DNA from 3 places in the Vibrio artabrorum genome. Region 2 is predicted to be linked to each of the others. Evidence: predicted binding sites of a transcription regulator. Region 2 holds the regulator's gene; each other region holds the start of a gene.

Region 1 (6,304 bases), 170 kb from region 2:
TCTTAGTGTTTGTAACGAACAGATCGTCACCAACGATTTGAAGCTTGTCGCCTAGAAGTTCAGTTTGGTGCTTGAAACCATCCCAATCTGACTCGTCAAGACCGTCTTCGATAGAAACGATTGGGAAGTTGTTCGCTAGTTCAGCTAGGTAGTGGTTGAACTCTTCAGAAGTGAAAGTTTTACCTTCGCCCTTCATGTTGTAGATGCCAGCTTCTTTGTCGAAGAACTCAGATGCTGCACAGTCCATAGCAAGAGTAACGTCTTTACCTAGTTCGTAACCAGCAGCTGCAACAGCTTCTGCGATAACTTCTAGAGCTTCAGCGTTAGATTTAAGGTTAGGAGCGAAACCACCTTCATCACCAACTGCAGTGCTGTAGCCTTTAGACTTAAGAACTTTAGCTAGGTTGTGGAATACTTCAGCGCCGATACGCAGACCTTCTTTAAGAGTTTTAGCGCCAACTGGTTGGATCATGAACTCTTGGATGTCAACGTTGTTATCAGCGTGCTCGCCACCGTTGATGATGTTCATCATTGGTAGAGGCATAGAGAACTGACCAGCAGTACCGTTTAGCTCAGCAATGTGCTCGTATAGAGGCATGCCTTTCGCAGCAGCAGCAGCTTTAGCGTTCGCTAGAGAAACAGCAAGGATAGCGTTCGCGCCGAACTTAGACTTGTTATCAGTACCGTCTAGGTCAAGCATGATTTGGTCAACGTCAGCTTGTGCTTTAGCGTCTTTACCCACTAGCGCTTCAGCGATTGGGCCGTTTACAGCTTCAATCGCTTTAAGAACACCTTTACCTAGGAAACGTGATTTGTCGCCGTCACGTAGCTCAAGAGCTTCACGTGAACCAGTTGATGCACCAGATGGAGCAGCAGCCATACCGACGAAACCGCCTTCTAGGTGTACTTCAGCTTCTACAGTTGGGTTACCACGTGAATCGATGATTTCACGACCTAGAACTTTAACGATCTTAGACATTGAATGTTTCCTTCTCGTTGAATATATAAATGTCAAATTTAAAGGTAGCAGCACAACTTACGCAGCTACCTGTATTTTTTACTTCTCTAATTCGCCACGCTGGTACTCACCAGCTGCTTTTACGAAACCTGCAAACAATGGGTGACCATCGCGAGGTGTTGAAGTGAACTCTGGGTGGAATTGAGCAGCAACGAACCATGGGTGGTTCGGGTTCTCAATAACTTCAACCAGTTTCTTGTCCGCAGATAGACCCGATACTTTTAGGCCCGCTTTTTCAATTTGCGGACGAAGATTGTTATTCACTTCGTAACGGTGACGGTGACGTTCATGGATCGTCGCGCTACCGTATAGTTCATAAGCTTTCGTCCCTTTAGCTAGGTGACAAAGCTGTGATCCAAGACGCATTGTGCCGCCAAGGTCAGATGTTTCTGTACGCTCTTCAACGTTACCTTCGCCATCAGTCCACTCAGTGATAAGACCTACAACTGGGTACTTAGTTTCAGTACAGAATTCAGAAGAGTGTGCCCCTTCCATTTTCGCAACGTTACGAGCGTACTCGATAAGTGCAACTTGCATACCTAGACAGATACCTAAGTACGGCACTTTGTTTTCACGAGCGTATTGAGCAGCAAGAATCTTACCTTCAACACCACGATCACCAAAGCCACCAGGAACTAGGATTGCATCTAGGCCTTCTAAAATTTCGACACCACGAGACTCAACGTCTTGTGAATCTACGTATTTAATAGTAACGCTTAGGCGATTTTTCAAGCCCGCGTGTTTTAGCGCTTCATTTACGGATTTGTATGCGTCTGGTAGTTCAATGTACTTACCAACCATACCAATCGTCACTTCACCCGTTGGGTTTGCTTCTTCGTAAATGACTTGCTCCCATTCAGACAAGTCTGCTTCTGGAGCAGTAATGCCGAAGCGCTTACATACAAGATCATCTGTGCCTTGAGCTTTAATAAGCTGAGGGATCTTGTAGATAGAGTCAACATCGCGCATAGAAATAACGGCATTTTCTTGCACATTACAGAACAGAGCAATTTTCTTACGCTCGTTCGAAGGAATGTTACGGTCTGAACGACAAACTAGGATGTCAGGCTGAATACCAATCGATAGCAACTCTTTTACAGAGTGTTGCGTTGGCTTGGTTTTCACTTCACCCGCAGCAGCTAGGTAAGGAACAAGAGTCAGGTGCATGAACATTGCGCGTTCACGGCCTAGTTCTACGGCTAGCTGACGAATCGCTTCCATGAATGGTAGAGATTCGATATCACCAACCGTACCACCCACTTCAACGATCGCGATATCGTGACCGTTAGCGCCAGATATTACACGTTCTTTGATAGCATTAGTGATGTGTGGGATAACCTGAATGGTTGCACCTAGGTAATCACCACGACGCTCTCTAGCGAGAACGTCTGAGTAAACACGACCTGCTGTGAAATTGTTACGCTTAGTCATTTTGGTGCGAATGAATCGCTCATAGTGACCAAGGTCAAGGTCAGTTTCAGCGCCATCTTCCGTAACGAACACTTCACCGTGTTGAGTCGGGCTCATTGTGCCTGGATCAACGTTGATGTAAGGGTCAAGCTTCATCATAGTCACTTTAAGACCACGAGCTTCTAAAATAGCCGCAAGAGATGCTGCTGCAATACCTTTACCTAGAGAGGATACAACCCCGCCAGTAACAAAAATGTAATTTGTCGTCATGTTTAACCTGAAATTGGTTGAATGAGGGAAATGGATTACTTCTGGACGGGATGAAAATATACCAGAAGCCCCGTATCGCCACAACGTGAAATCTATCACACTGCTATTTTTTATTTTTTGCTTCAAATCAATTCATGATAAAAGCTTTGCTGAACTTTTCTCCGCCACTTTGACTTCATCCCACATGGAATCAAGCTGTTGCAGTGAAAAATCGGTCAAAACTCTATCTTGTTGACGGACGATTTGTTCCACACCTTTAAAGCGACGTGAAAACTTTAGATTGGCTTTTGCCAGAGCTAATTCTGGGTTTTTACCTAGATGACGGACCAAATTAACCGTCGCGAACAGTAAATCCCCCAACTCTTCTTCCACTAAATCTTCGTTTGGCGTCACTTGAAGTGCTTCCTCTAGCACCTCATCAACTTCCTCTAAAACCTTGTTCGCAACTGGACCAATAGAGTCCCAATCGAAACCATATTTCGCGACCTGTTTTTGAATTTTTGTAGCACGCGAAAGTGCAGGTAGAGAGTTTGGTATTGAGTCTAGAATACTTTCTTGATTTTTTCCTGCCTGTGCCTTTTCTTTGGCTTTTTCAGCTTCCCAGTTGGCATTGATTTCTTCATCGTTCGCAAACTCGGTATCAGAAAACACATGCGGATGGCGGCGCGTGAGCTTCTCATTGATGCCGTCAACCACATCAGAGAACTCAAATAGCCCCTGCTCTTTCGCCAGTTGGCTGTAGAAAATCACCTGAAACAGTAAGTCACCCAACTCTTCTTGTAGGTTCGGCCAGTCTTTGTTGTGAATCGCATCCACTACTTCGTAGGTCTCTTCGATAGTATGCGGCACAATGGTTTCAAAATTTTGTTTCAAATCCCAAGGACAGCCACCTTCTGGATCGCGCAGCTTAGTCATGATCTGTTCAAGTTGTTCAATCGGGTGATTCATCGTTTTCTTCCTATTACTGTCTTTGATTTTTAAATTTATAACGTCTTATAAAACTAAAAAGGTGAGCAGCCAAAACCACTCACCTTTATTGATACTGTCTAATTCTCTAAATAATTGAAGCTGTGGCTAGGCGACAAGCAAGCGAGACTCCTGAGCATAGCTTGCCTATGTGATTGAGCGAGTGCGCGCAGGCAACAACGCCATCAGCTTCAAGTATGACGAGAATTTTAGCCGAGGCGTTTGACGCTCATTACATCTTTGATCTGCTCGACTCGGCTGGTCACACGACTTAAAACCTCAATATTGGTCAACTCCAAGTCAAAATCCATGACCGACAGTTGACGTTTATAGTCAGTACGGCTCTTCATTGTCGTCACGCTGATCTTTTCATTCGAGAACAGTGCGGTGATATCTTTCAACAAGCCATTACGCTCTAAGGCTTCAACACGTAACGTTAGAATGTAAGAACCGACAAAACCATTGCCCCAAACTGTATCAATAATACGCTCTGGCGCGTGCAAATTAAGCTCACCCAATTGCTCACAATCAGCACGATGCACGGAGATGCCTCGACCTTGAGTGATGTAACCTTTGATTACATCTCCCGGGATAGGTTGACAGCAACGAGCCAAGTGGGTCATTAGATTATCAACCCCTTCCACTACAACTGCATCTTTCTTAGGACGACTTTGCTGTGCTGGCTTATTTTCCGACTCAAGCAATTTCTCTAGCGCTTTCTTGTCTTCTTCTTCCGCTGTGGGTTTATTAACCAAAGCATTGATGTGATTAACCACTTGGTTAATGCGCAAGTCGCCACTGCCGATACCGGCATAGAGCTCGTCAGGCGTGTTGACGTTAAAGCGTCTCAGTGCGTATTGATCTGCATCTTTTAACGTTGCACCGATTTTCGCGAGTTCCACTTCAAGGATATCTCGGCCAGCTTCTAGGTTCTTCTCGCGGCTTTGAGCACGGAACCATGCGTTAATTTTGGCACGAGCCCGACTCGAATGAACAAAACCTGTGGTTGGATTTAACCAGTCACGTGATGGGTTCGGTTCTTTCTGGGTAATAATTTCAACCTGATCGCCCATCGATAATTTATGAGTAAACGGTACGATACGTCCCGCGACTTTAGCACCAATACAGCGGTGTCCAACCATGGAGTGAATATGGTAAGCAAAATCCAATGGGGTTGCACCCATCGGCAGATCGACCACATCACCGCGTGGTGTAAAGGCATAAACACGGTCATCAAACACTTGACTGCGAACTTCATCCAGCATCTCGCCAGAATCCGACATCTCTTCTTGCCAATCAATAAGTTTACGCAACCAAGTGATTTTCTCGTCGTAACCACTGCGTCCGCTTGAAGCGCCCTCTTTGTACTTCCAGTGCGCAGCCACGCCCAGCTCCGAGTCTTCATGCATTTGCTTGGTACGGATCTGAATTTCAATGGTCTTGCCTTCTGGACCCAAAACCACAGTATGAATCGATTGGTAACCGTTTGGCTTAGGGTTCGCCACGTAATCATCAAATTCACTGGGTAGGTGTTTATATTTGGTGTGTACGATACCGAGGGCTGCATAACAATCTTGAAGCTGATCAGCGATGATACGTACCGCCCGTACGTCAAAAAGCTCATCAAAGGCCAAGCCTTTTTTCTGCATTTTGCGCCAGATACTGTAGATGTGTTTTGGTCGTCCGCTGACTTCTGCATTGATGTTTGAACGCAGCATCTCTTCCGTTAAATCATCAACGAAGTCTGTGATGTATTGCTCGCGGACGATACGACGCTCAGACAGTTGTTTAGCAATCTGCTTGTAGGTGTCTGGCTGTTGATAGCGAAATGCGTAATCTTCGATTTCCCACTTAAGCTGGCCAATGCCTAAACGGTTTGCAAGAGGCGCATAGATGTTAGAGCACTCTTTAGCGGCTGCGCGGCGCACAGCATCAGGGGCCTTTTTTACCTCAATGAGGTTACAGATTCGCTCCGCAAGTTTGATGACCACGCAGCGAAAATCATCCACCATTGCCAACAACATGCGTCGAACGTTGTCAACTTGTCCCGAGGCTGCACTGCCTTCAATGGTCACGTTGAGCTGCCCTAAGGCCGCCATTTCTTCAACACCATCAATCAATTTTACGGTTTCTTTACCGTAGCTTTCCTCGAATACTTCGCGTTCAAAAACGCCACTTGATACCACGGGGAAGAGTTGCGCGGCGACTAATGTTGCACGGTCCATGGACAAGGTGACCAAAATTTCGATCATCTCTCGACCACGCCAAAGCAAGAGCGACGCTTGCTCATGATCTTTTAATAGCTCTTCACAGTGACGATAAACTTTATTCAGTTTATTTGAGGTTTTTGCATCTTGATTCAGTGACGCAATCCAACTGTCTAGCTCAAACTGTTCGCTTGGGTTTAAATGTGCGCTTCGTACCGCAACCATCATGTCTTCCTAGTTATTATGTTTATACCCAACTCAATATGACTAACTGATTCCAAGTTAGTTCGACTCATATTGATATCAGCACAGGCGGCTACCCTGTACCTTTACATGTCACTCAAACCTTGTTGAAGGGCTTCTAAGCCTTAATAAAGAGTGCCATCGACTCGAGATGACTAGTATAAGGGAACATGTCCAACATACCCAACTT
Region 2 (6,304 bases):
AGAAGAAGCGTTACCGGCCTACTATGAAAGCATTCTAAATTCGGCATAATGACTGAGCCTTAGTCAATAGAAGTAAAAACATTGCTGAGCACACTCATTACTCATGAATGAACATATCCATGAACATAAAAGAGAGAAGTATTTATGATCATCCCATGGCAAGACATCGCCCCAGAAACGCTGGAAAACCTGATTAAAGAATTCGTACTGCGTGAAGGCACAGACTACGGTGATGTAGAGGTTTCACTTCAAAACAAGATTGACCAAGTAAAAAATCAATTGGCCTCAGGAGAAATCAGTATCGTATTTTCTGAGCTACATGAAACCGTTGATATTCAGGTCACAAAACGCTTCTAGGCTGCGCTCATTAAGGAGCCGTGTTATAGTAGTAACCGATTGCTAACAAGTAAGTTACTCAAAAGACAAGGGTTGTCATGTCCGCTAAACATCCAATAATTGCGGTGACGGGTTCATCAGGAGCCGGCACCACCACCACCTCAGAAGCCTTCCGTAAAATGTTCAATATGATGAACGTCAAGGCTGCTTGGGTTGAGGGGGATAGCTTCCATCGCTTCACTCGACCAGAGATGGATGTCGAAATCCGTAAAGCGCGCGAGCAAGGTAAGCACATCAGCTACTTTGGTCCGCAAGCCAACGATTTTGGCGCATTAGAGGAGTTCTTCCGTCAATACGGTAACGAAGGCACAGGTAAGGTACGTCGTTACCTACACACCTTCGATGAAGCCGTGCCGTACAATCAAATGCCGGGCACCTTTACGCCATGGCAAGAGATCCCTGAAAACTCCGATGTGATGTTTTATGAAGGCCTGCATGGTGGTGTAGTTGATGGTGACATCAATGTTTCCCAACATGTCGATTTGCTGATCGGCATGGTGCCCATCGTCAACCTTGAGTGGATCCAAAAATTTGTTCGTGACACTCGCGATCGTGGTCACTCCCGTGAAGCAGTAATGGACTCCATTGTTCGTTCGATGGATGATTACCTTAACTACATTACCCCACAATTTTCACGGACCCATATCAACTTTCAGCGTGTTCCAACCGTAGATACCTCAAATCCACTGAACGCGAAAGGGATTCCAAGTTTAGACGAAAGCTTCGTAGTGATACGTTTGCGTGGCATAAAAAACGTCGATTTTCCCTACCTTTTGGCCATGATTGATGGCTCATTTATGTCTCGCCATAACACGCTAGTCGTGCCGGGGGGGAAAATGAGTTTTGCTATGGAGCTCATCGTAAGACCGATCCTACAACAACTCATCGAAACCGGAAAAATTGGTTAACAAAACAACGTTTTTATTGATTACTTTTCATACCGTGATCATGTGCACAGTTTTGCGTAAAAAATCGTGGCTTGGTCACGATTAAAATCAAGAAATAGTCTCGGAAAAAGGATACTATTCTTAGACGAAACACAAGATAGCTTGCAGCGCTCAACGAGTGCTCTTACCCTACAAGTCAATCCAGGCTTAGCTAAAATACGGAAAGCAGCAAGCATACCCTGCAGAGGAAGTAAGATATTATGGTTCTAGGTAAACCCCAAACCGATCCAACATTAGAGTGGTTCCTTTCACACTGTCATATTCATAAGTACCCTTCAAAGAGTACTTTGATTCATGCTGGTGAAAAGGCAGAAACCTTGTATTACATCGTTAAAGGTTCTGTGGCAGTTCTTATCAAAGACGAAGAAGGTAAGGAAATGATTCTTTCTTACTTAAACCAAGGTGACTTCATTGGTGAGCTTGGCCTCTTCGAAGAAGACCAAGAGCGTACTGCATGGGTTCGTGCAAAATCTCCTTGTGAAGTTGCTGAAATTTCTTTCAAGAAATTCCGCCAACTTATCCAAGTGAACCCAGACATCCTGATGCGCCTTTCATCGCAAATGGCAAACCGTTTACAAGTAACGAGCCAAAAAGTTGGTGACTTAGCGTTCCTTGATGTAACAGGTCGTATCGCTCAAACGCTACTAAATCTAGCGAAACAGCCCGATGCCATGACTCACCCTGACGGCATGCAAATCAAGATCACTCGTCAAGAGATTGGCCAGATCGTTGGTTGTTCTCGTGAGACAGTAGGTCGTATCTTGAAGATGCTAGAAGAGCAGAACCTAATTTCTGCACACGGTAAAACTATCGTGGTCTACGGCACTCGTTAATCTCGATTAACCGCTAAAATTTTAAAAGCCACCAATGGAGACATTGGTGGCTTTTTGTTTATTTGCGTCATCCCCAAAAAGGAGGGACGACCGAGTTGGGGAGCTCTTCAAACAAGTGGGTAAATCTATAAAGATTCCCTACTCCTTCGTCGGTCTATGGAATGACGATTTGTCTCTCGCAGGGAGAAGCCCGAACCTCAACTCTTATATCTACCCGTTAGTACTCTCAAAAATTTTATCTGCTGATGCCGCCACAAACCCAGTGTATAGCTCACCATTATCCATCACATAACGCTTCGCAAACTCATAGAAGCCACCAGGAATCATCTCATTGCCATCAACAAATGATACTGGGACTTTATCCGCCATTGTTGATGATTGCTCTAATAAAACCTCTGGAGAGCCTTTAACCTCACCTCCAGATGCATTGATTGTGAAGCCCGACTCTCTCAAATAGTCATTCACACTCTGTACCTCCTCGAAGTGCTTAAGCTGATTCACACTCACCGTAAAGTGATTTGCACCATAGCCATGAGCCGCTAACCAAGAAGCATATTCGCTCTCTTTTGCTAACACTTGGAAATCCGCGAAGCTCAGATCCCAAAGTCGGCCACCAAACAAGAACTCATAACCTTGAAGCTTGCTTGCGTCCACTTGCTCAACCAACTTAGCCACGATCTGCTGTAAATCACTGGAACACGCTTCGACCTTCAACTCACTAATAAACACTTTAGGTTGGGTGGGATCTGGGTGCTCATAGTGCTTAGCCACCAACTTCTTGCTTTCAAACAAGTAATCGCCACACGCCTTATAACCTAAAGCCAGAAAAGGCTTAGCGAGTGTGTCAATCCCCAAAGGATCAACATTGAAAGTACGCAGTGCAATGTGATCATTAATCAGCGCTTCGTCTTCTTTCAGTAGACGATGAACTTTTTCTGCCGATGGGCAAAGCCTATCAATGTAATCATCCCATAGTGATTTAAAGAGTAGATCGGGTGTCATGGAGACTCCTTATCAAAGATTCTAGCAAGCTAGTCATTTGGATTAGAAAAGGCGAGGCTTAGACACAAAGTCAGCAGCCTTTATTTCATAAGCCAGTCAGTCATTCTGTCACTTAAATTTAAACTAAAGCTCAATTCCCGGGCTAAACGTGGCTGGCAGTTGAGTTTCACTGCCTTCCATTGAAGCCATCGGATACGCGCAGTAATCCGCCGCGTAGTAAGCACTTGGACGTAAGTTACCGGAAGCTCCCGGGCCGCCAAATGGTGCGTCGCCGCTTGCGCCAGTCAACTGACGGTTACGATTAACAATGCCCGCGCGGATATGGTCAACGAAGTATTCCCACTCTGAATCGTCGGTTGAAACTAAACCAGCAGATAAACCAAAGCGCGTGTCGTTCGCTAGCTCAACCGCTTGCTCTAGTGACTGGTAACGAACCACTTGTAGCAATGGACCGAAGTACTCTTCATCCGGCAGTTCAGCAATGTTGGTTACATCGATGATGCCAGGAGAAACAAACGCCGCTTGACCCGCTTTTGCTTCGACTAGGCTGACACCGCCTAACGATTGCAGATTCGCTTGCGCGTCCAGAATGAACTTAGCCGCAGCTTCAGAGATCTGCGGACCCATGAAGGGTGCTGGCTCAGCGAATGGCTGATCGACACGAATCTTCAAGGTCGCAGCAACGAGCTTATCCAGTAGTTGATCGCCCTTCTCTCCAACAGGCACATACAAGCGACGTGCACATGTACAACGTTGACCCGCACTGATGAAAGCCGACTGGATAATGGTGTAAACCGTCGCGTCAACATCCCCAAATTGATCACTGATCACCATCGGGTTGTTGCCGCCCATCTCTAGCGCCAGCATCTTGCCCGGTTGGCCCGCGAATTGACGGTGAAGGATATGACCGGTATTAGCACTACCGGTAAATAGCACACCATCAAGACCTTTAGCCTCAGCCAGTGCGATGCCTGTCTCTTTAGCGCCTTGTACTAGGTTAATCACACCAGCTGGAAGACCCGCCTCTTGCCACAGCTTCATGACGAACTCCCCCGTCCAAGGTGTTTGCTCTGACGGCTTAAATACCACGGTATTACCCGATAGCAGCGCAGGAACAATATGACCGTTTGGTAGGTGACCCGGGAAGTTATAAGGACCAAATACCGCCATCACGCCCAATGGACGATGACGCAGTACAATCTGGTTGCCAGCGGCTTCACGTGATGCCCCACCGGTACGTTCATGGTAAGCACGAATAGAGATAGCGATTTTGCCTGCCATCGCACCCGCTTCAGTGCGCGTTTCCCAAATCGGCTTGCCTGTCTCTTTTGCGATGATTTGTGCGATTTCTTCGCTGTTCTCTTTTACCTTCTCGGCAAAGTTCAACACGATCGCTTCACGCTCTGTAAAGCTCAGCTTCTTCCAAACTAAGAAAGCCTCACGAGCGGCTGTTACAGCAGATTCAACCTGTGCTGGTGTTGCGCTATCGCCCTGCCACACAACTTCATTATTGTATGGGCTTACCGATGTCATGGCGTCACCTTGACCTGCTACCCATTGTCCTGCTATCCACTGAGTCATATTTTTATCCTTAACATCTTCGACAGATAATCGCCGCTATTATTGAGCCAATATACGAACGAATTCGCCTTCCTTTACTTCAAGAGCGCTTGCGACTTCAGGTGATAAAATCACGGTGTTAGTCACTTGGTCATACGCCGCTTTCGCCGCGACAGCGCGGAAGTTCTCAAACGAGGTATTGCCAATTAGGAAATCTTTAGAGCTGGCGTGATCTGCAATTTGAACTTGAGAGCGAATTGAGTGCCGCACTGATTCGATGTTTCTTAGATCACACTCAACCGTTGGGCCTGCATCAAAGATGTCGACGTAGCCGCGATTAGTGAAACCTTCACGCTCCAGCAGTTTAAGCGCCGGACGCGTATTATCATGTACCTCTCCGATTACCGCCTGAGCTTCTTGGCTCAATAGGTTCACATAAATAGGCAGTTTCGGCATGAGGTCAGCAATGAAGCCTTTTTTGCCAATACCGGTTAGATAATCCGCAAGCGTGAAATCAATCGAGAAAAAGTGCTCTTGCAGCCATTGCCAAAAAGGCGAGTTACCTTCCGCATCAGAAACACCACGCATCTCAGCAAAGATGGTTTTCGAGAAACGCTCTGGGTGTTCAGCCATAAGCAAAAAACGGCACTTCGACATCAAACGACCATTCAATCCACCCCGAAAGTTAGGGCGTAAGAACAGCGTACAGATCTCACTGCATCCGGTATAGTTGTTACCAAAAGTCAGTAGCTTAACGATGTTATTCACGCCGAGTTTCTGTGATGAATGGACAACCTTGCTAATATGGTAAGAATAAAACGGGACGTCCCAACCAATCGCAGCTTCAACGCCAGTCGTACCGGCGACTTCACCGCTTTCGGTATCGTAGCCTACCATTAAGTAACCTTCGTCACCGGGTTCGGTTACGTCTTGTTTTGCGAAGCTGTATTCTGAGTGAGCAATGCGGTTGGTTAACAGTTCTTCGTTAATCGGAAGAGATGTAAATCCATGTCCTGACTCAACCGCACAAGTATGCAGCGCGTCGTAATCAGATTGTTTAATTGGGCGAATAACTAGCATCAATATTCCCTCCAGATGCAAAATAGGCCCAAAACAAAAGCTTGGGCCTTTAGCAAAACGTCATCGGATCGCTTTATTGGTGATCATTCCATGACGCCGCTCAGGCTAAACTAGCGTAGCAATTGCTTTGTCTAGTTTTGATAAGCCTTCTTCAATATCTTGTGTCGTGATAACCAGTGATGGCGTGAAACGAATCACGTTTGGCCCTGCAACCAACACCATCAGACCTTGCTCGCCAGCGGCAACTAATACGTCACGCGCTCGACCTTGCCACTCTTCGTTAAGCGCAGCACCTAGTAGTAGGCCTTTACCCCGAATTTCACTGAAGATTTGGTATTTATCGTTGATCTTAGTAAGACCATCACGGAACAAGGCTTCACGCTCTTTCACGCCAGCTAATGTTTCAGGTTGGCTAACCACATCAACAACCGCTTCTGCAACAGCACACGCCAATGGGTTACCACCGTATGTAGAACCATGAGTCCC
Region 3 (6,304 bases), on a different replicon from region 2:
TCTGCAACGAGTGATTGTTGATAACATATCTGACTGAGTAGTTCGCCATTATCAAATTCGTTGGCCGACAGTTCTGCGAGTTTAAGCAATTCTGTGGCTTGTTCTGGCCTTTTTCTAAGCAACTCTAGGCGAGCTCGACTGATGTAGGAGTGCGCCTTCATCCATACTAAGTTGTGTTTTATCGCCAAGTTATGAGCTTTGGCTGTTGCTTTTTCCGCGTCATCTAAACGTTCTAAGCCAAGGAGAGCAAGCCCCCTAAAATCCCATACTTCGGCATGCCAAGTATTATCTTTATGGTATTTCAAGGCATCTTCTGCACCGTCGAGCACAGATAACATTTGAACATAATTATTGAGCAGGTAGTAATCCCAAGCGAGCAGTATTCTTGCTTTACCTTCAAGCCAACCTATACGACTGACATTGGCTACTTTTACCGCGAGTTGGTGGGTAGAGCATGCGAGTTTATACTCGTGAGTGATTCGCCAAATGTTGCCTAGGCCAATCAGGCATTCAATTTGTATCTCGATATCATCAGTCAACGCAGATTGCTCTAACGCATTGATCCAGTACTGTTGTGCGGAGTAATATTTGGCTTGCCCCCAGAATTGGAGAGCATGTAAATGGAGAATTTCAGGAAGAAAAAGGTCGGTATCTAATTGGCTTTGTCGTTTGTGGGCTTCTTTGATGTATTTTAAACCTTTCTGGTAATCCATCAGGTTCCAGCAGCATCTGGCCATTAACATCAGTGACTGGATCGCGCCCTCTTCAAACAAAACTTGCTCTGATCTGAAGAGGCATTGCTGTGTGATCTCTAGGATCACTGATGGCTCAGAGTCGATGCGAGTTTTGAGTTGTTCTAGTTCTGTTTCAAGAAGGTGCTGATTTTTATCCAAGGCTTAGATCCATAATTATCGAGCATATTGATAACACAATCATTATAAGAGTGTTATCAAGGATAAGCATCATTTATCTCTCTTAGAGCGTCAAAAAAACAACTATCTTTTAAAATTATAGGTGTGACCTCATGTTGTCACTTTAAATCAATGAGTTCCAGAAGAAATACCAACACGTTTAGCTGTTATGAGAGCAGTTGCTTTAGGGTTAGTGGCCGCTCTGTCACACCTAGGCGTTGCGCAGCGGTGAGCCCTTGCTTATCTTGGTAGCATAGATTGTGCCAAGCTCTAAATATGTCCAGCAATGGTAAGATGCCTCCTGGGCGAAGCTTCCGCCTAGGTTCATTGATAAAACTATCAAATAACATTTGGAAGCGCTGCTGATAGAATTTAGTTTGTTGGATAGAAGTGGTATTAAACCACGGCTTTTGTTTTGAATTATTACCGGTTAAGTAGCAGATGCCTTTCTGATTGTCGCCTTGATTTGCGATAGCCCAGCGATCGCGCCACCAACTCATATGAACGATGTCGATCTTTTCAAAACGTTGGTCGTCTTGCCAGCCAGAATCTTCTTCTACGTACATTAAGTCAATATTTAGACTCTGAATGCGTGGTAAACAGACGCTTAGTGCGGCGGATCTTAACAAGGGTTCTTGTGGCATATAGATCGTGACGTGTTTGTTTTCTTTACACATATCAAGCACATGCAAGAAATGAGCATATGAGGTATAAGGTGGTCGAATGAGGGCACCTTTAGAAGGGTAACTGAATGCAGTGAGGTTACCCATTGGGTCTTCAACATTACCCCGAGCAAGAATCACTTGGTATTGCTGCTCAATGCGCTCTTTCAGTTTGTCGGATGGTGGAGGGAGATCGAAATTTGCCTCTGACGAATACGCTTTTGAGACAAAGCGTGCAACGTCATCGTAAGGATCATGGTCAACTTTCCCCGACGGTTCTTCATGCTGAGAATAGTTGACATGCTGACAGAGGATATAGCCAGAATGCGCTTCACCTGTGGCGATCCAAAGCACACCATTATTACTTTTTGGTTGTAAACGCTGATAATGCGAAGCAAATTGATACTCTTCAGCATGATTGACCCATCTTGCATCAATCATTGCTAATTTTCGACGACAGCGGCTTGCGATATGCTCAACATGGTCATAGAAAGTCTTGGGATTGATTGCTAATTTTCTGCAGATCTCACGGACAGAATAACTCATAAACAATAAGCCCATGAGGTTTTCTTGAAACTGGAGTTTTTTGTTGGACCCAGACCACTTGTCAACAAACGTTGATTGGCAGTCTTTGCATCGATAGCGTTGCCTGTCACCACTGTAACCAAAGGCGTGATAGAGATGTTTATGGGTATGAACCGATAGGCCGAAGTTATCGCAATCATCATTACGACAAGCAGGAAGGCCATCGCTGTGAAGTTGTCTTAAACGATGAAGTTCGTTTAACACTTCACGATTATTAAGTAAGGGGGGGAAAGATCCACACTCACGACAAACCATCGCTGGACGCTTAGGATTCGCATGTTGCAAAACATAGAGTTTTGCATCGCTCAAGCCAAAGTTGTCACACGCCAATGTTTTACAAAAGTTGAGTTGTAATCCATCCGCATCTTTTGGCAGCTTGTCGTTGGACACGATCGCCCCCTCGGGGTTATTTAGGCAACCAAGCGAGCTTGGTTGCGAGGTATTGCGTTTCAATCTATGTATCGTCAAAAAGGAGCTAGTGCAAGAAAGTTAGCTTGAGTCTAGCGATTAAATGTTGATTGCTGTTTCAAGCGCAACGGTCATCATATCATTGAATGACTTTTGACGATCTTCTGAACTCAGTTTCTCACCACGGATGATGTGATCAGATACGGTAAGGATAGTTAGTGCTTTCGCGCCTAGATCCGCAGCCACACCGTAGATACCAGCCGCTTCCATATCAACACCAAGGATACCTAATTTTTCCATTTTTTCGAAAAGGTCAGCTTCTGGTGTGTAGAAAAGGTCGGCAGAGAATACGTTACCAACTTTAACTGGAACTTCTTGTACACGAGCTTGTTTAACGGCTTCTTCTAGAAGACCGAAATCAGCGATAGCCGCAAAATCGTGGTTGTTGAAACGAATACGGTTTACTTTTGAGTCAGTTGATGCACCCATACCGATAACAACATCCATGAGTTTAACGTCGTCACGTACTGCGCCACAGCTACCTACACGGATCACATTTTTCACACCGAACTCTGCGATTAGCTCATGTACGTAGATGCAGCATGATGGGATACCCATACCGTGGCCCATAACAGATACTTTTTTACCTTTGTAAGTACCTGTGTAGCCAAACATGTTGCGAACGTCACAAACTTGCTTCACGTCATCAAGGAAGGTTTCTGCAATGTATTTTGCGCGAAGCGGGTCGCCCGGCATCAGTACTGTTTCTGCGAAATCACCAGCTTGAGCATTTATATGAGGTGTTGCCATGGTCGTTCTCCAAAGTTTAAACGGTAATTATAGGAACAGGATTAATCAATTACCGATTCTGTTGAATTGAATTCGTTTTGTTGAGGCAATATTAGCGAGTTAAAACGAGGCCCCATGAGATGTTTGTCACAAAATGGCCTCAGTTATACAGTTTTATTGATATAGATAACTAAATCTGTTGAAAGCGCAAAGGCAATCGATTTTGCGTGACCAAATCGATATGCAACAAGAGGGTAAATATGTCTGGTAACGTAAACCTATAGGTGTTTAGCGATAAGTAACCGTTGTAGAGATGTTAAATCAACGATAATCTAAACTTAGATAAAAGGTAATCCAAGGAAATGTATGTCTTACTGCGCTCACGCGACGTTTTTTCACTTTATGAGAACACAACTACGTAAGATAGCCCTGCTTGCGGTTAGAAGCTTTTTGATTATTGGAGTCGCTTCACCGTGGGTGTCTGCAGCAACATTTGAACTTCCTCCTGCAGAAAGTCGCATTGTAGGGCGCATACAACAACACGAAGTGGCTGCTGGCGAGACGTTGGCCAACATTGCAAAGCAATATGATATTGGCTTTCTCTCTTTAATGGCTGCAAATAAAGGGGTGGATCCTTTTCTGCCCGCAGAAGGTTATGTGTTAAGCATCCCTAGTCGTTTAATTTTGCCTGATACGCCAAGGAAAGGCATCGTCATCAATCTTGCAGAGCTAAGGCTGTATTACTTTGAGCCTGAAAAAAATCAGGTGCACGTGTTTCCTGTCGGCATCGGTCGAATCGGGCGTGATACTCCTGAGATGATCACTAAAATAAGCCAAAAAAGACCCAACCCAACTTGGACTCCACCGAATTCAATCCGTGAAGAGTACCGAGAAAAAGGCATTGAATTACCTCAAGTGGTGCCTGCAGGGCCGGAAAATCCGCTTGGTGATTATGCATTGCGACTTGCTTATGGTGCCGGTGACTATTTGATCCACGGCACCAACAAGGATTTCGGAATAGGTTTACGGGTCAGCTCTGGTTGCATTCGAATGGAACCCAAAGATATAGAGTGGCTTTTTGAGCAAGTGCAGCGTGGTGAACAAGTCACCATTATTAATGAACCGATCAAAGTGTCATTGGAACCGGATAGAAGTGTGTTTGTAGAAGCACATGAACCATTGACGCGAAGTGATGGATCTAAGAAATTGCTGCAAATTCCGGTTGAATTAAAATGGTGGCTTCAAGATGCCGATATTCCTAGCGCAAAGGCGAAAGCGGTTATCTTTGCCCAAAACGGCGTCCCTGTTGAAATCACACCCCCTATGATTGAGTTTTAGTTCGATAGGTTCCTTGAAACGGATTTCTGCTTGCTCTCTCCCTTAAATAAAAAACACCACCTCTATTTGGAGGTGGTGATATCAATTTACTGCATTTTGCGACTGATATAATCTACAGCTTCATTGCGTATGTCTGACTACTTCGTGTAAGACTGTGCAATGTTGTCGATACGTTCGTTCGCACGATCCGCTTCTTCTTTTGCTGCCATTGCGGCTTCAGATGCTTCTTGAGCCTTCATCTCAGCTGCCGCTTTGTCACTCTTAAGCGCTTCAACTTCGTTGCTTAGTTCAGCAACTTGGTTCGTCAATTGGTCCATCTCTGACATTGCAGCTTCTTCTGGCTCAGAAGAACAACCAGCTAAAATGAAAACTGAGGCTGCAGCTGCGATTAACGTCTTATTCATAAGAACTCCTTGCTTATTTATCATCAAAAGATGCGCTATACATTCTTTATCATATAGTCGCTTCATTAATGATTGTAGCGACTAATTTTTTAAGCGCAAAATCAATAACTAAAGAAATCGTTAAATTATGAAGGTAACTAGCTAAGCATCACAATGTGTCTCATTTTTGAGATGCGACATATTTGAAGTCGGCTTTGACGATGTATCGTGACGCTATCCCTTTGCTAGCAATAGATACAATGTTCTAGCTAACGATAGATTCAAGGATAAATTTACGGTGATCTCTATCCTTATAAAGCACTTTCGCGGTATCATGTTACGTTAAATTAATTTTATTCAATACCATCATGACTGGAGAGTCCTTTGCACTTTAAAGATTTAGGCTTAGATAACCGCTTACTGAAGAACTTAAAACATTACGACTTCAAGAAAGCGACAGAGATCCAAACAAAAGCGATCCCTGTTGCTATTGCTGGTAAGGATCTATTGGCTTCATCAAAAACGGGATCAGGCAAAACATTGGCGTTTGTGTTACCAATGATTCACAAAGCATTAAAAACAAAAGCGTTTTCTGCTAAAGATCCTCGTGGTGTAATTTTGGCTCCTACTCGTGAGTTAGCGAAACAAGTTTACGGCGAACTGCGTAGTATGCTTGGTGGCTTATCTTACGAAGCGGCGCTTATTTTGGGTGGAGAGAACTTTAACGATCAAGTTAAAGCGCTGCGTAAGTACCCGCGTTTTATCGTCGCGACTCCAGGCCGCCTTGCCGACCATCTAGAGCATCGTTCATTGTTCTTAGATGGTGTTGAAACGTTGATCCTTGATGAAGCTGACCGTATGTTGGATTTAGGTTTTGCTCCTGAATTACGTCGTATCGCGAATGCCGCTAAACACCGTCGTCGTCAAACGTTGATGTTTTCTGCGACGCTTGATCATGCGGAAGTCAATGGCATTGCTAATGAAATGCTAGACGCACCGAAGCGTATCTCTGTAGGCGTGTCTAACGAACAACACCTTGATATTACTCAGAAGTTTTACCTGTGTGACCACTTAGATCACAAAGAAGCGATTTTAGACCGAGTTCTGGAAGAGGCGGAATACCGCCAGGTGATGATCTTCACTGCAACGCGCGCTGATACGGATCGCCTAACGGATAAGCTAAACGAGAAGAAGCTGAAAGCAGTGGCATTGAGCGGCAACCTCAACC

Evidence for each region. The regulator CRP, encoded in region 2, controls carbon source genes, mostly activating them, when cyclic AMP is high. The targets are predictions, from matches to a motif close to TGTGANNNNNNTCACA.
Region 1: the regulator CRP is predicted to act here: its motif matches at 2,783-2,798, upstream of OCU36_RS11455 (CTP synthase).
Region 3: the regulator CRP is predicted to act here: its motif matches at 3,492-3,507, upstream of deoD (purine-nucleoside phosphorylase).

Annotation. Positions count from the first base shown of each region.
Region 1 is NZ_AP025458.1:2,566,572-2,572,875, forward strand. It holds gene eno (phosphopyruvate hydratase) at 1-979, opposite strand, end outside; gene OCU36_RS11455 (CTP synthase) at 1,058-2,698, opposite strand; gene mazG (nucleoside triphosphate pyrophosphohydrolase) at 2,831-3,646, opposite strand; gene relA (GTP diphosphokinase) at 3,874-6,096, opposite strand; gene rlmD (23S rRNA (uracil(1939)-C(5))-methyltransferase RlmD) at 6,233-6,304, opposite strand, start outside.
Region 2 is NZ_AP025458.1:2,737,636-2,743,939, forward strand. It holds gene OCU36_RS12450 (hydrolase) at 1-49, shown strand, start outside; gene OCU36_RS12455 (YheU family protein) at 145-357, shown strand; gene OCU36_RS12460 (phosphoribulokinase) at 435-1,304, shown strand; gene crp (cAMP-activated global transcriptional regulator CRP) at 1,544-2,176, shown strand; gene OCU36_RS12470 (DUF1338 domain-containing protein) at 2,387-3,178, opposite strand; gene astD (succinylglutamate-semialdehyde dehydrogenase) at 3,302-4,759, opposite strand; gene astA (arginine N-succinyltransferase) at 4,799-5,818, opposite strand; gene OCU36_RS12485 (aspartate aminotransferase family protein) at 5,924-6,304, opposite strand, start outside.
Region 3 is NZ_AP025459.1:531,831-538,134, forward strand. It holds gene OCU36_RS16475 (tetratricopeptide repeat protein) at 1-893, opposite strand, end outside; gene OCU36_RS16480 (lactate dehydrogenase) at 1,079-2,548, opposite strand; gene deoD (purine-nucleoside phosphorylase) at 2,666-3,376, opposite strand; gene OCU36_RS16490 (L,D-transpeptidase family protein) at 3,722-4,693, shown strand; gene OCU36_RS16495 (Lpp/OprI family alanine-zipper lipoprotein) at 4,831-5,097, opposite strand; gene OCU36_RS16500 (DEAD/DEAH box helicase) at 5,461-6,304, shown strand, end outside.